One region of the Streptomyces sp. NPDC046925 genome, then DNA from elsewhere that is predicted to be linked to it. Evidence: predicted binding sites of a transcription regulator. Region 1 holds the regulator's gene; each other region holds the start of a gene.

Evidence for each region. Region 1 encodes HrcA, which represses chaperone genes, less so after heat shock. Its sites were predicted from a motif close to TTNGCACTCNGNNNNNCNGAGTGCNAA; they were not measured.
Region 2: the regulator HrcA is predicted to act here: its motif matches at 2,295-2,321, upstream of groES (co-chaperone GroES).
Region 3: the regulator HrcA is predicted to act here: its motif matches at 2,503-2,529, upstream of groL (chaperonin GroEL).

The regions. Positions count from the first base shown of each region.
Region 1 covers NZ_JBEYWZ010000003.1:938,500-942,764, reverse strand. Annotated here, with positions in the region: gene ABZ906_RS17470 (DUF3097 domain-containing protein) at 176-994, opposite strand; gene ABZ906_RS17465 (MBL fold metallo-hydrolase) at 1,029-1,772, opposite strand; gene hrcA (heat-inducible transcriptional repressor HrcA) at 1,942-2,958, shown strand; gene dnaJ (molecular chaperone DnaJ) at 2,959-4,098, shown strand.
Region 2 covers NZ_JBEYWZ010000011.1:116,371-120,635, forward strand. Annotated here, with positions in the region: gene ABZ906_RS34290 (methyltransferase domain-containing protein) at 1-859, opposite strand, end outside; gene ABZ906_RS34295 (polysaccharide deacetylase family protein) at 942-1,907, shown strand; gene groES (co-chaperone GroES) at 2,465-2,773, shown strand; gene groL (chaperonin GroEL) at 2,893-4,265, shown strand, end outside.
Region 3 covers NZ_JBEYWZ010000007.1:337,278-341,542, reverse strand. Annotated here, with positions in the region: gene thrC (threonine synthase) at 1-1,306, shown strand, start outside; gene ABZ906_RS28445 (MoaD/ThiS family protein) at 1,419-1,694, shown strand; gene ABZ906_RS28440 (cold-shock protein) at 2,119-2,322, shown strand; gene groL (chaperonin GroEL) at 2,657-4,265, shown strand, end outside.

The DNA.
Region 1 (4,265 bases):
CCCCAGACCCCGCTCCTCAAACGCCGGAGGGGCTGAAGAGGCAGCACCTGGGCGGGGTGGGCAGACGCGGGGCAATCGGGCGGGTGGGCGGGAAAGATTGCGCCGCGAAGCGGCGGGTCAGCCGGGCCCGCGGCGGGTCAGCCGGATCGGAGCCGTCCTGGGCCCAGGGGCCCGCCTACTCGCCCGTGACGAAGTCGATCAGTTCCTCCACGCGGCCGAGCAGCGCCGGTTCAAGATCCCTGTAACTGTGCACCGAACCCAGGATCCGCTGCCACGCGGCCCCCGTGTTCAGGGGCCAGCCGAGGGCCTCGCAGACGCCCGTCTTCCAGTCCTGGCCGCGCGGCACGCGGGGCCACGCCGCGATCCCCACCGACGACGGCTTCACCGCCTCCCACACGTCGATATAGGGGTGCCCCACCACCAGCGCGGAGGAAGAACTCACCTCCGCCGCGATCCGCGACTCCTTCGAGCCGGGCACCAAGTGGTCCACCAGGACGCCCAGGCGGGCGTCGGGGCCGGGGGAGAACTCCGTGACGATCGCCGGGAGGTCGTCGATGCCCTCCAGGTACTCGACGACCACGCCCTCGATCCGCAGGTCGTCGCCCCACACCCGCTCGACGAGCTCCGCGTCGTGCCGCCCCTCCACATAGATCCGCCCGGCGCGCGCGACGCGGGCCCGCGCCCCCGGTACGGCCACCGAGCCGGACGCGGTGCGTGTGGGACGTACGAGAGGAGCGGCCGCGGAGGGGCGGACGAGGGTGACCGTCCGGCCCTCCAGGGCGAAACCGCCCGGAGTCATCGGGAAGACCCGGTGCTTGCCGAAGCGGTCCTCCAGGGTCACCGTCGGACCCTCCGCCGTCTTCTCGCAGCGGATCACCGCCCCGCAGAAGCCGGTGCTCAGCTCCTCCACCACGAGGTCCGCCTCCGCGGCGACCTCGGGCACGGCCTTCGGTTTCTTCCACGGCGGGGTGAGGTCTGCGGAGTACTGGCGCATTCGCATGACGATAAGAGAAGAGGCGTACGACCGGCTACGACACGCCGAAACGAGCCGCCAGTGTGGCGCGCTGCGCACGGACAAAAGCCGCATCGACCACCGCACCGTGCCCCGGCACGTACAGCGCGTCAGGACCGCCCAGTTCGAGGAGCCGGTCGAGCGCCGCGGGCCACCGCTCCGGTACCGCGTCATCGCCCGCCTGCGGTTCGCCCGACTCCTCGACCAGGTCGCCGCAGAAGACGATCTCCGGGCTGCCCGCACCCGCCGGGACGAGCACCGCCAGGTCGTGCCCCGTGTGACCGGGCCCGACGTTCGCCAGCAGGACCTGCACCCCGCCGCCCAGGTCAAGCGTCCACTCCCCGCACACCGCGTGATGCGGCCGCACGAGCAGATCGGCGGCCTCCGCCGCGGCGTCCGGGGCGACCCCGTGCCGGACCGCCGACGCACGCAGTTCGTCGCGGCCCCCGGTGAGAAGCTTGTCGAGGCCGACCGCGCCGTACACCTCCACGCCCGCGAACGCCGCCGCACCGAGCACATGGTCGAAGTGCGGGTGCGTCAGGGCGAGGTGCGTGACCCGCCGCCTCCCGCCGAGAATGCCGCGCGCCTGAGTGCGCAGCTCCGCCCCCTCGCGCAGGGTCGCCCCCGCCTCGATCATCAGCGCCGATTCGCCGCCGACGACCAGACCCGCCGTACAGTCCCAGACCGGGAGGCGCCGCCGCCCCACATGCGGCGCGAGCCGCTCCCAGCCCGCCTCGTCCCAAGCCAGTGCCACGTCCATACGCCGACGCTAGCCCCGTGGCGGTCGCTCGGCAGCCGCTGCCCTTGCCGGGGCCGTACCTCACGGCCGTACACTGGGCGCGGCGCGGGCTGGCACTCACCTGTGGGGAGTGCCAGGCGGGGCCGCAGGGCAGACAGGTTTCAGGGCAAAAAGGTGGAGGTGTGCGCGGATGCTCAGTGAACGCAGGCTCGAGGTGCTGCGCGCCATCGTCCACGACTATGTCGGCACCGAGGAGCCCGTCGGCTCCAAGGCGCTCACCGAGCGGCACAGCCTCGGGGTCTCCCCGGCCACGGTCCGCAACGACATGGCGGCGCTGGAGGAGGAAGGGTTCATCGCCCAGCCTCATACGAGCGCGGGGCGCATCCCGACCGACAAGGGGTACCGCCTCTTCGTCGACCGGCTCGCGGGCGTCAAGCCGATGGCGGCGCCGGAGCGCAGGGCCATCCAGAACTTCCTCGACGGCGCCGTCGACCTCGACGACGTCGTGGCGCGCACGGTGCGGCTGCTCGCGCAGCTGACCCGGCAGGTCGCGGTCGTGCAGTATCCGTCCCTCACGCGGTCGACGGTGCGGCACGTGGAGCTGCTCTCGCTGGCTCCCGCCCGGCTGATGCTCGTCCTGATCACGGACACGGGCCGGGTCGAGCAGCGCATGATCGACTGTCCCGCCCCGTTCGGCGAGACCTCGCTCGCGGATCTGCGGGCGCGGCTCAACAGCAGGGTCGCGGGCCGTCGCTTCGCGGACGTGCCGCAGCTGGTGCAGGACATGACGGAGTCCTTCGACGCGGAGGACAGGGGCACGGTGGCCACGGTGCTCTCCACGCTCCTCGAAACCCTCGTCGAAGAGACCGAAGAGCGGCTGATGATCGGCGGAACGGCCAATCTCACCCGCTTCGGACATGACTTTCCCCTCACCATCAGGCCCGTCCTGGAGGCTCTTGAGGAGCAGGTCGTTCTGCTCAAGTTGCTTGGCGAGGCCACTGATTCGGGCATGACCGTACGGATCGGTCACGAGAACGCCCATGAGGGACTCAGCTCTACGTCCGTGGTCTCCGTCGGCTACGGTTCGGGCAGCGAGGCAGTAGCCAAACTCGGCGTGGTCGGCCCGACCCGCATGGACTATCCGGGAACGATGGGAGCAGTACGCGCAGTGGCACGTTACGTCGGACAGATCCTGGCGGAGTCGTAAGTGGCCACGGACTACTACGCCGTACTAGGCGTGCGCCGCGACGCTTCCCAGGACGAAATCAAGAAGGCCTTCCGGAGGCTTGCGCGAGAGCTTCACCCGGACGTGAATCCGGACCCGAAGACTCAGGAGCGCTTCAAGGAGATCAACGCCGCGTACGAGGTGTTGTCGGACCCGCAGAAGAAGCAGGTCTACGACCTCGGCGGCGACCCGCTGTCCCAGGCGGGCGGCGGCGGTGGTGCGGGCGGTTTCGGAGCCGGTGGCTTCGGCAACTTCTCGGACATCATGGACGCGTTCTTCGGCACGGCGTCGCAGCGTGGCCCCCGGTCGCGCACGCGCCGCGGCCAGGACGCCATGATCCGGCTCGAGATCGACCTCGACGAGGCCGCCTTCGGGACCACCAAGGACATACAGGTCGACACGGCGGTCGTATGTACGACCTGCAGCGGTGAAGGCGCCGCGCCGGGAACGTCCGCCCAGACATGTGACATGTGCCGCGGTCGCGGTGAGGTGTCGCAGGTCACGCGGTCCTTCCTGGGCCAGGTCATGACCTCGCGGCCCTGCCCGCAGTGCCAGGGTTTCGGCACGGTCGTGCCCACCCCGTGCCCGGAGTGCGCCGGCGACGGCCGCATCCGGTCGCGGCGGACGCTCACCGTGAAGATCCCGGCCGGTGTCGACAACGGCACGCGGATCCAGCTCGCGGGCGAGGGCGAGGTCGGCCCCGGCGGCGGCCCCGCCGGCGACCTGTACGTGGAGATCCACGAGCTGCCGCACTCCGTGTTCCAGCGGCGCGGCGACGACCTGCACTGCACGGTCACCATCCCGATGACGGCGGCGGCTCTGGGCACGAAGGTGCCGCTCGAGACGCTGGACGGCCTCGAAGAGGTCGACATCCGTCCGGGCACGCAGTCCGGCCAGTCGGTGCCGCTGCACGGCCGCGGCATCACGCATCTGCGGGGCGGCGGACGCGGCGACCTCATCGTGCACGTCGAGGTCCTCACGCCGACCAAGCTGGACGCGGAGCAGGAGCGGGTCCTGCGGGAGCTTGCGCAGCTGCGCGGCGAGGAGCGGCCCACGGGGCAGTTCCAGCCGGGGCAGCAGGGTCTGTTCTCGCGTCTCAAGGACGCGTTCAACGGGCGGTAGCGCCCAGAGCGGTGTCTCTTTGTGCCCCCGGCGGCGGATACCCGCGCCGGGGGCACTTTGTCGTATTCGCCCGCGGGCCGTCGTGGTTGCCCGCGCCCCGCGGCGGAGCCGCACATGTCACAGCCCCGCGCCCCTTACGGGGCCCCCGCGGGCCCCGTGCAAGGCGC
Region 2 (4,265 bases), on a different contig from region 1:
GGCCCACCGTCCGCACCTGCGGGTCCGGCAGCATCGCGTCGAGCGGGGACGACAGGGACGCGCCCGAGGGCAGCAGCGTCGCGCGGTGCGACGACGGGGCGTCCGTGCCGAACCACAGCACGGCCTCCTTCACGTCGCCGCCGTCCGAGATCCACTCCGCGGCGGCCTCCGCGGGCACCGCCTCGTGCGGAATGCCGGGAGCGATCTTCAGGGCCGCGTGCGGGGCCTTGCGGGCGGCGCCGACGGCCCAGGAGAGGGGCGGGGAGTAGGCCTCGGGGTCGAAGATGCGGCCACGGCCGCCACGCCGTGCCGGGTCCACGAAGACCGCGTCGTACGCGGAGGTGTCGACCTCGGTCACATCGGCCTCGCGCACCTCGACGAGGTCCGAGAGGCCGAGCGCTTCCGCGTTCGCGCGCGCCACCGCGCAGGTCAGCGGGTCACGGTCGACGGCGAGCACGGCGATGCCGGCCCGGGCGAGGGCGATCGCGTCGCCGCCGATGCCGCAGCAGAGATCGGCCGTGCTGCGTACGCCCAGGGCCTTGAAGCTCTCGGCGCGGTGCACGGCCACGCTGGTGCGCGTCGCCTGCTCGACGCCGTTGGGGGTGAAGAACATCCGCCCCGCGTCCTCGGCGCCGAACTTCGCCACCGCGCGCCGCCGCAGCCGCGCCTGCGCTAGGACCGCCGTGACCAGCTCCGCAGGGTGCTCGCGGCGCAGCCGGGTGGCGACGGCGAGCTCCCGTGCCGGATCGGCGTCGCGCACCTCGTCGAGATCGAGCAGCGACCGGCCTTCGGCGGTGAGCAGCGCGGAGAAGGAGGTCAGGGCGGCCGAGGCGCGGTCGAGGTCGTTCACCCGGCCCATTGTGGGCCAGTCGGTGGATGGTGCGCGCCCGGCGGCGGTGTCGGCCCTGTGCCAGGGCCGTGAGCTGCAAAGATCCGGCGCCATGCAACTAGTACGACAAAAAGATGAATTCAGGGCAAAGCGGGAGGGCCGGGAGCGGGGTTCCGCACGGCGCCGCCGCCGGGCGGTGGGCCGGGCGCGGGCCGGGGCAGCCGTGCTCACCGTCGCCGCCATCGCCTCCGGATGTGCCTCGGGCGCCGACGGCGGAGCGAAGCCCGCACCCGGTCAGCAGCGCCTGGATGCGCCGCCCGCCCGCGCCCTGGACACCTACGCCCAGAAGCTCCGCGTCACCCAGGTCGCGCGCGCCGCCGCCGCGAAGCGCTGGGGCCTGGCGAAGCCCCCGCTGGCCGCGCCCGAGCCGCCCGCCGTGAAGCCGAAGATCACCACGCGCAAGGGCTTCGAGGTCAAGGGCCAGGAGCACCTGCCGCCCGTCTTCACGACCATCCCCACGAAGAAGAAGGTCGTCTTCCTCACCATGGACGACGGCGCCGAGAAGGACCCGGCGCTGCTCAAGATGATGAGCGAGCTGCAGATCCCGTACACCGCGTTCCTCAGCGACTACCTGGTCAAGGAGGACTACGGCTACTTCAAGAAGATGCAGTCGCGCGGCGTGGAGCTGAACAACCACACCCTCCACCACCGCTACCTGCCGGGGCTCTCGTACGCGGGCCAGCGGCGCGAGATCTGCGGCATGCAGGACATCATCCACCAGCGCTACGGCAAACGGCCCGAGCTCTTCCGGCCGCCGTACGGCAACTACAACGCGGACACCCTGCGCGCGGCCAAGTCCTGCGGGATCAAGGCCGTGCCGCTGTGGGCGTCCGAGGCCTTCGCCGACCACATGGAGTGGCGCGAGTGGGACCGGGACCTGCATCCCGGCGACATCATCCTCACGCACTTCCGGGGGCGCGAGGACTGGAAGGGCACGATGCCCGACATGATTCGCAAGGTCATGAAGACGGTCACCGACAAGGGGTACGCGGTGGCCAGGCTGGAGGACTACCTGTGACGGGGCGGGCGCGGGCGCGGCGGTTCCTTGTCGGCGTGCTCGCGGCAGGCGTGCTCGCGCCCGCACTGCTCACGGGCTGCGCCCAATCGGTGGACCCGATCGAGAGGCTGGGGAGGAAGGCGGCGGAGAAGGTCCCCAAGCGGAAGCCGGAGGCCGACCGCTGTGGGGAGGCTCCCCGCAGGGCGATGGGCGTCTCCCCTGGTCGAGCGGAGCCGAAAGCTCGGGGAGGGGCGGGCACAGCCCCACCTGCCGGGCCGCAGAAAACGGAGCGGCGCGAGGCAACGGAGACGGAACCCTCCACCGCGGGAAAGCGTTGCCCCGAGGGGCGCGGGGACGCCCCCGCAGCTCCCGAACGCACCCCAGCCGGTTAAGACCCGCGTCAGCGAATTAGCAGTCCGCTTGACCGAGTGCTAATCGCCGTCCTAGTCTCGCCCTTGGCACTCACCACTGGAGAGTGCCAACAGCGACGGGCAGGTCCGGCACCCGCGACGACGGATCCACCTGGTCGCCACCCCAGACTGTTAACCCCGTAGATCTCCGAAGGGGGAGACCGGATCGTGACGACCGCCAGCTCCAAGGTTGCCATCAAGCCGCTCGAGGACCGCATTGTGGTCCAGCCGCTCGACGCCGAGCAGACCACGGCCTCTGGCCTGGTCATTCCGGACACCGCGAAGGAGAAGCCCCAGGAGGGCGCTGTCCTCGCCGTGGGCCCGGGCCGCTTCGAGAACGGCGAGCGCCTGCCGCTCGACGTGAAGGTCGGCGATGTCGTGCTGTACAGCAAGTACGGCGGCACCGAGGTGAAGTACAACGGCGACGAGTACCTCGTCCTCTCGGCTCGCGACGTGCTCGCGATCGTCGAGAAGTAATTCACCTGCTTCACCAGCAGATTTGCTTTTGAGCTGCGCCCCTGGTCACCCCGCTGATTGCCGGGCGGCGAGGGGCGCAGTTCGTTCACCCGAGTTTTCGAGAGGGCTGAATCGCTCCCATGGCGAAGATCCTGAAGTTCGACGAGGACGCCCGTCGCGCCCTTGAGCGCGGCGTCAACAAGCTTGCCGACACGGTGAAGGTGACGATCGGCCCCCGCGGCCGCAACGTCGTCATCGACAAGAAGTTCGGCGCCCCGACCATCACCAACGACGGCGTCACCATCGCCCGTGAGGTCGAGGTCGAGGACCCGTACGAGAACCTCGGCGCGCAGCTCGTCAAGGAGGTGGCGACCAAGACCAACGACATCGCGGGTGACGGCACCACCACCGCGACCGTGCTCGCCCAGGCCCTGGTCAAGGAAGGCCTGCGCAACGTAGCCGCCGGCGCCTCCCCGGCCGCCCTGAAGAAGGGCATCGACGCCGCCGTCAAGGCCGTGTCCGAGGAGCTTCTCGCGACCGCGCGCCCGATCGACGACAAGGCCGACATCGCGGCCGTCGCCGGTCTGTCCGCCCAGGACCCGCAGGTCGGCGAGCTCATCGCCGAGGCGATGGACAAGGTCGGCAAGGACGGTGTCATCACCGTCGAGGAGTCCAACACCTTCGGGCTCGAGCTGGACTTCACCGAGGGCATGGCCTTCGACAAGGGCTACCTGTCGCCGTACTTCGTGACGGACCAGGAGCGCATGGAGGCGGTGCTCGAGGACCCGTACATCCTCATCCACCAGGGCAAGATCTCCTCGATCCAGGACCTGCTCCCGCTGCTCGAGAAGGTCATCCAGGCCAACGCCTCGAAGCCGCTCCTGATCATCGCCGAGGACGTCGAGGGCGAGGCCCTGTCGACCCTGGTCGTGAACAAGATCCGCGGCACCTTCAACGCCGTCGCGGTGAAGGCCCCCGGCTTCGGCGACCGCCGCAAGGCCATGCTCGGTGACCTCGCCACCCTCACCGGCGGCACCGTCATCGCCGAAGAGGTCGGCCTCAAGCTCGACCAGGTCGGTCTCGACGTGCTCGGCACCGCCCGCCGCGTCACCATCACCAAGGACGACACCACGGTCGTCGACGGTGGCGGCGACGCTGCCGAGGTCACGGGCCGCGTCAACCAGATCAAGGCCGAGATCGAGGCCACGGACTCCGACTGGGACCGCGAGAAGCTCCAGGAGCGCCTCGCGAAGCTGGCCGGCGGCGTGTGCGTGATCAAGGTCGGCGCCGCCACCGAGGTGGAGCTCAAGGAGAAGAAGCACCGTCTGGAGGACGCCATCTCCGCGACCCGCGCCGCGGTCGAGGAGGGCATCGTCTCCGGTGGTGGCTCCGCTCTGGTGCACGCCGCCAAGGTGCTCGGCGAGTCGCTGGGCAAGGAGGGCGACGAGGCCACCGGTGTCGCCGTCGTCCGCCGCGCCGCCGTCGAGCCGCTGCGCTGGATCGCCGAGAACGC
Region 3 (4,265 bases), on a different contig from region 1:
GACTGTCGCAACGAACGACACCACCACCTCCACCACGACGTCCACGGGTTCTGTGGACCTCGGCCCCGCGTCCGGCCTCTCCTGCCGCGAGTGCGGTGAGCTCTACGCCCTCGGCCCGATCTTCGCCTGCCAGGCCTGTTTCGGCCCGCTCGAAGTCGCGTACGACCTGCCGACCGGTGACCCCGAGGCGCTCCGCAAGCAGATCGAGTCCGGCCCGGACAACATCTGGCGCTACGCCCCTCTCCTGCCCGTCCCGGCGGACGTCGCCGAGAAGCCCAACCTCAACCCTGGTTGGACCAAGCTCGTCAAGGCCGACAACCTCGCCCGCGAGCTCGGCGTCGAGCAGGGCAAGCTGTTCGTCAAGGACGACTCGGGCAACCCGACGCACTCCTTCAAGGACCGCGTCGTGGCGCAGGCCATCGAGGCGGCCCGCGCCTTCGGCTTCACCACGCTCTCCTGCTCCTCCACCGGCAACCTCGCGGGCGCCGTCGGCGCCGCCGCGGCCCGCGCCGGCTTCCGCTCCTGCGTGTTCATCCCGCACGACCTGGAGCAGGGCAAGGTCGTCATGGCCGCGGTGTACGGCGGCGAGCTCGTCGGCATCGAGGGCAACTACGACGACGTGAACCGCTTCTGCTCCGAGCTCATCGGCGACCCGCTGGGCGAGGGCTGGGGCTTCGTGAACGTGAACCTGCGGCCGTACTACGGAGAGGGCTCCAAGACCCTCGCGTACGAGATCTGCGAGCAGCTGGGGTGGGTCCTTCCCGACCAGCTGGTCATCCCGATCGCGTCGGGCTCTCAGCTCACGAAGATCGACAAGGGTCTCAAGGAGCTCATCAAGCTGGGGCTCGTCGAGGACAAGCCCTACAAGATCTTCGGCGCCCAGGCCGAGGGCTGCTCGCCGGTGTCCACCGCCTTCAAGGCCGGGCACGACGTCGTGCGCCCGCAGAAGCCGGACACCATCGCCAAGTCCCTCGCCATCGGCAACCCCGCCGACGGGCCGTACGTCCTGGACATCGCGCGCCGTACGGGCGGTGCGGTGGAGGACGTGAACGACGAGCAGGTCGTCGACGCGATCGAGCTGCTCGCTCGGAGTGAGGGGATCTTCGCGGAGACCGCCGGGGGTGTGACGGTGGGCGTCACCAAGAAGCTGATCGACGCCGGTCTCATCGACCCCACGCTCACCACGGTGGTCCTGAACACCGGTGACGGGCTCAAGACGCTTGACGCTGTCGCCGAGACCTCTCAGGCGACCGCGACGATCAAGCCCAACCTTGACGCGTTTCGCGCCGCGGGTCTTGCCGGTTAACCGCCGTAGGGCCTGAGCCTTGTTTCCGGCTGCGGACCGTCGTGGCTGGTCGCGCAGTTCCCCGCGCCCCTGACGGGGCGCCCCACGCCCCCGAACTACCGAGGTGATCCCCATGAGCGTGAACGTTCGTATCCCCACCATTCTCCGCACCTACACCGGCGGTCAGTCCGAGGTCGCCGCCGAGGGGGCGAACCTCTCCGAGGTCATCGCCGACCTGGAGAAGAACCACGCCGGTATCGCCGCTCGCGTCCTGGACGACCAGGGCAAGCTGCGGCGCTTCGTGAACGTCTACGTGAACGACGACGACGTCCGCTTCGAGCAGGGTCTGGAGACCGCCACGCCGGACGGCGCGGGTATCTCGATCATTCCCGCCGTCGCCGGTGGTTGATTCTTTAAAGAAATACCCTGCGTAATCGGCTTTGCCCCCTCCGCGAGAGAAGTGGAGGGGGCAATTCCATGTGGTTGAGCGCGGTACAGTTGGGAAGCAAGCTTCCCCGTTTGTGCCGAGCGCATATACGAAGTCGCCCCGAGGCCGACCAGAAGTAGCCAATGTGCACTGCCCATTTGCCCCTCTCGCGGCATTTGTCCGGCCCGACTTGCCCTGAACTCCGGTAAATCCTCCGCATATTTCCGATCAGGCGTGCCCAGAATTCTCGTCTGATTGACCTGTTGCAGAGGGCAGTTGGACAGATACATTCAGCCGCGGTCGACGCGTTCCGGCGCACGCCTCCACAACCCATTGGGGGGGTGAGGTCTGACCCGGGTCCGCGAAGTGCGGGTCCGTGCAAGGGCCAGTAATAGGGGAGTTAGGCATGGCTCAGGGCACCGTCAAGTGGTTCAACGCGGAGAAGGGGTACGGCTTCATCGCGGTCGACGGTGGTGCGGATGTATTCGTCCACTACAGCGCGATCCAGATGGACGGCTACCGCACCCTTGAAGAAGGTCAGCGAGTTGAGTTCGAGATCTCGCAGGGCCAGAAGGGTCCGCAGGCGGACATGGTCAAGCTCGCCGTCTGATCTCGGCGCGATCGGCCAGCGACTTAGCGAGTGACGAGGGGCCCGTATCCCGACAGGGGTACGGGCCCCTCGTGCGTCCGGCCGTGCGCCCCGCACCGCGCCCTGGACGCGCCCCCCTCGTACGTCCGGGATCCACCAGAGGCGCTTGCACTCGTAGGGGTCGAGTGCTAATCATTGGGCTTAGCACTCTCCGAGTGAGAGTGACAGAACTTGGATCGGGTCGGTGAGGCCCGCACGCCGGGTGGGGCAAGGAACCACAAGGCTTGCAGGCCGTCCGTCGCGGGCACCGATGCGATCCGGAGCATGCCACCCCTGTCCGGGAGGACCACTTCACATGGCCAAGATCATCGCGTTCGACGAGGAGGCACGGCGCGGCCTCGAGCGCGGCATGAACCAGCTCGCCGACGCCGTCAAGGTGACCCTGGGCCCCAAGGGTCGCAACGTCGTCCTCGAGAAGAAGTGGGGTGCCCCCACGATCACCAACGATGGTGTTTCCATCGCCAAGGAGATCGAGCTCGAGGACCCGTACGAGAAGATCGGCGCCGAGCTGGTCAAGGAGGTCGCGAAGAAGACGGACGACGTCGCCGGTGACGGCACGACGACCGCGACCGTCCTGGCGCAGGCGCTGGTCCGCGAGGGCCTGCGCAACGTAGCCGCCGGTGCCAACCCGATGGCCCTCAAGCGTGGCATCGAGAAGGCCGTCGAGGCCGTCTCGGGCGCCCTGCTCGAGCAGGCCAAGGACGTGGAGACCAAGGAGCAGATCGCTTCGACCGCCTCCATCTCCGCCGCCGACACCCAGATCGGCGAGCTCATCGCCGAGGCCATGGACAAGGTCGGCAAGGAAGGCGTCATCACCGTCGAGGAGTCGCAGACCTTCGGTCTTGAGCTTGAGCTCACCGAGGGCATGCGCTTCGACAAGGGCTACATCTCGGCGTACTTCGCCACCGACATGGAGCGTATGGAGGCGTCGCTCGACGACCCGTACATCCTGATCGTCAACTCGAAGATCTCGAACGTGAAGGACCTCCTTCCGCTCCTCGAGAAGGTCATGCAGTCCGGCAAGCCGCTGCTGATCATCGCCGAGGACGTCGAGGGCGAGGCCCTGTCGACCCTGGTCGTCAACAAGATCCGTGGCACCTTCAAGTCCGTCGCCGTCAAGGCGCCCGGCTTCGGTGACCGCCGCAAGGCCATGCTCGGCGACATCGCCATCCTCACCGGTGGCACCGTCATCTCCGAGGAGGTCGGCCTCAAGCTGGAGAACGCCGGTCTCGACCTGCTCGGCCGCGCCCGCAAGGTCGTCATCACCAAGGACGAGACCACGATCGTCGACGGCTCCGGTGAGAGCGACCAGGTCCAGGGTCGCGTCAACCAGATCCGCGCCGAGATCGAGAACTCGGACAGCGACTACGACCGCGAGAAGCTGCAGGAGCGCCTGGCGAAGCTTGCCGGCGGTGTTGCGGTCATCAAGGCCGGTGCCGCGACCGAGGTCGAGCTCAAGGAGCGCAAGCACCGCATCGAGGACGCCGTTCGCAACGCGAAGGCGGCCGTCGAAGAGGGCATCGTCGCCGGTGGTGGCGTGGCGCTGCTGCAGGCCGCCGCCGTCTTCGAGAAGCTGGAGCTCGAGGGTGACGAGGCGACCGGCGCCAACGCCGTGAAGCTCGCCCTGGAGGCCCCGCTCAAGCAGATCGCCGTCAACGGCGGCCTTGAGGGCGGCGTCGTCGTCGAGAAGGTCCGCAACCTCACCGTCGGCCACGGCCTGAACGCCGCGACCGGTGAGTACGTCGACATGATCGCCGAGGGCATCCTCGACCCCGCGAAGGTCACGCGCTCTGCCCTGCAGAACGCCGCGTCCATCGCCGCGCTGTTCCTCACCACCGAGGCCGTCATCGCCGACAAGCCGGAGAAGGCGGGCGCTGCCCCGGCCGGCGGCGGCATGCCGGGCG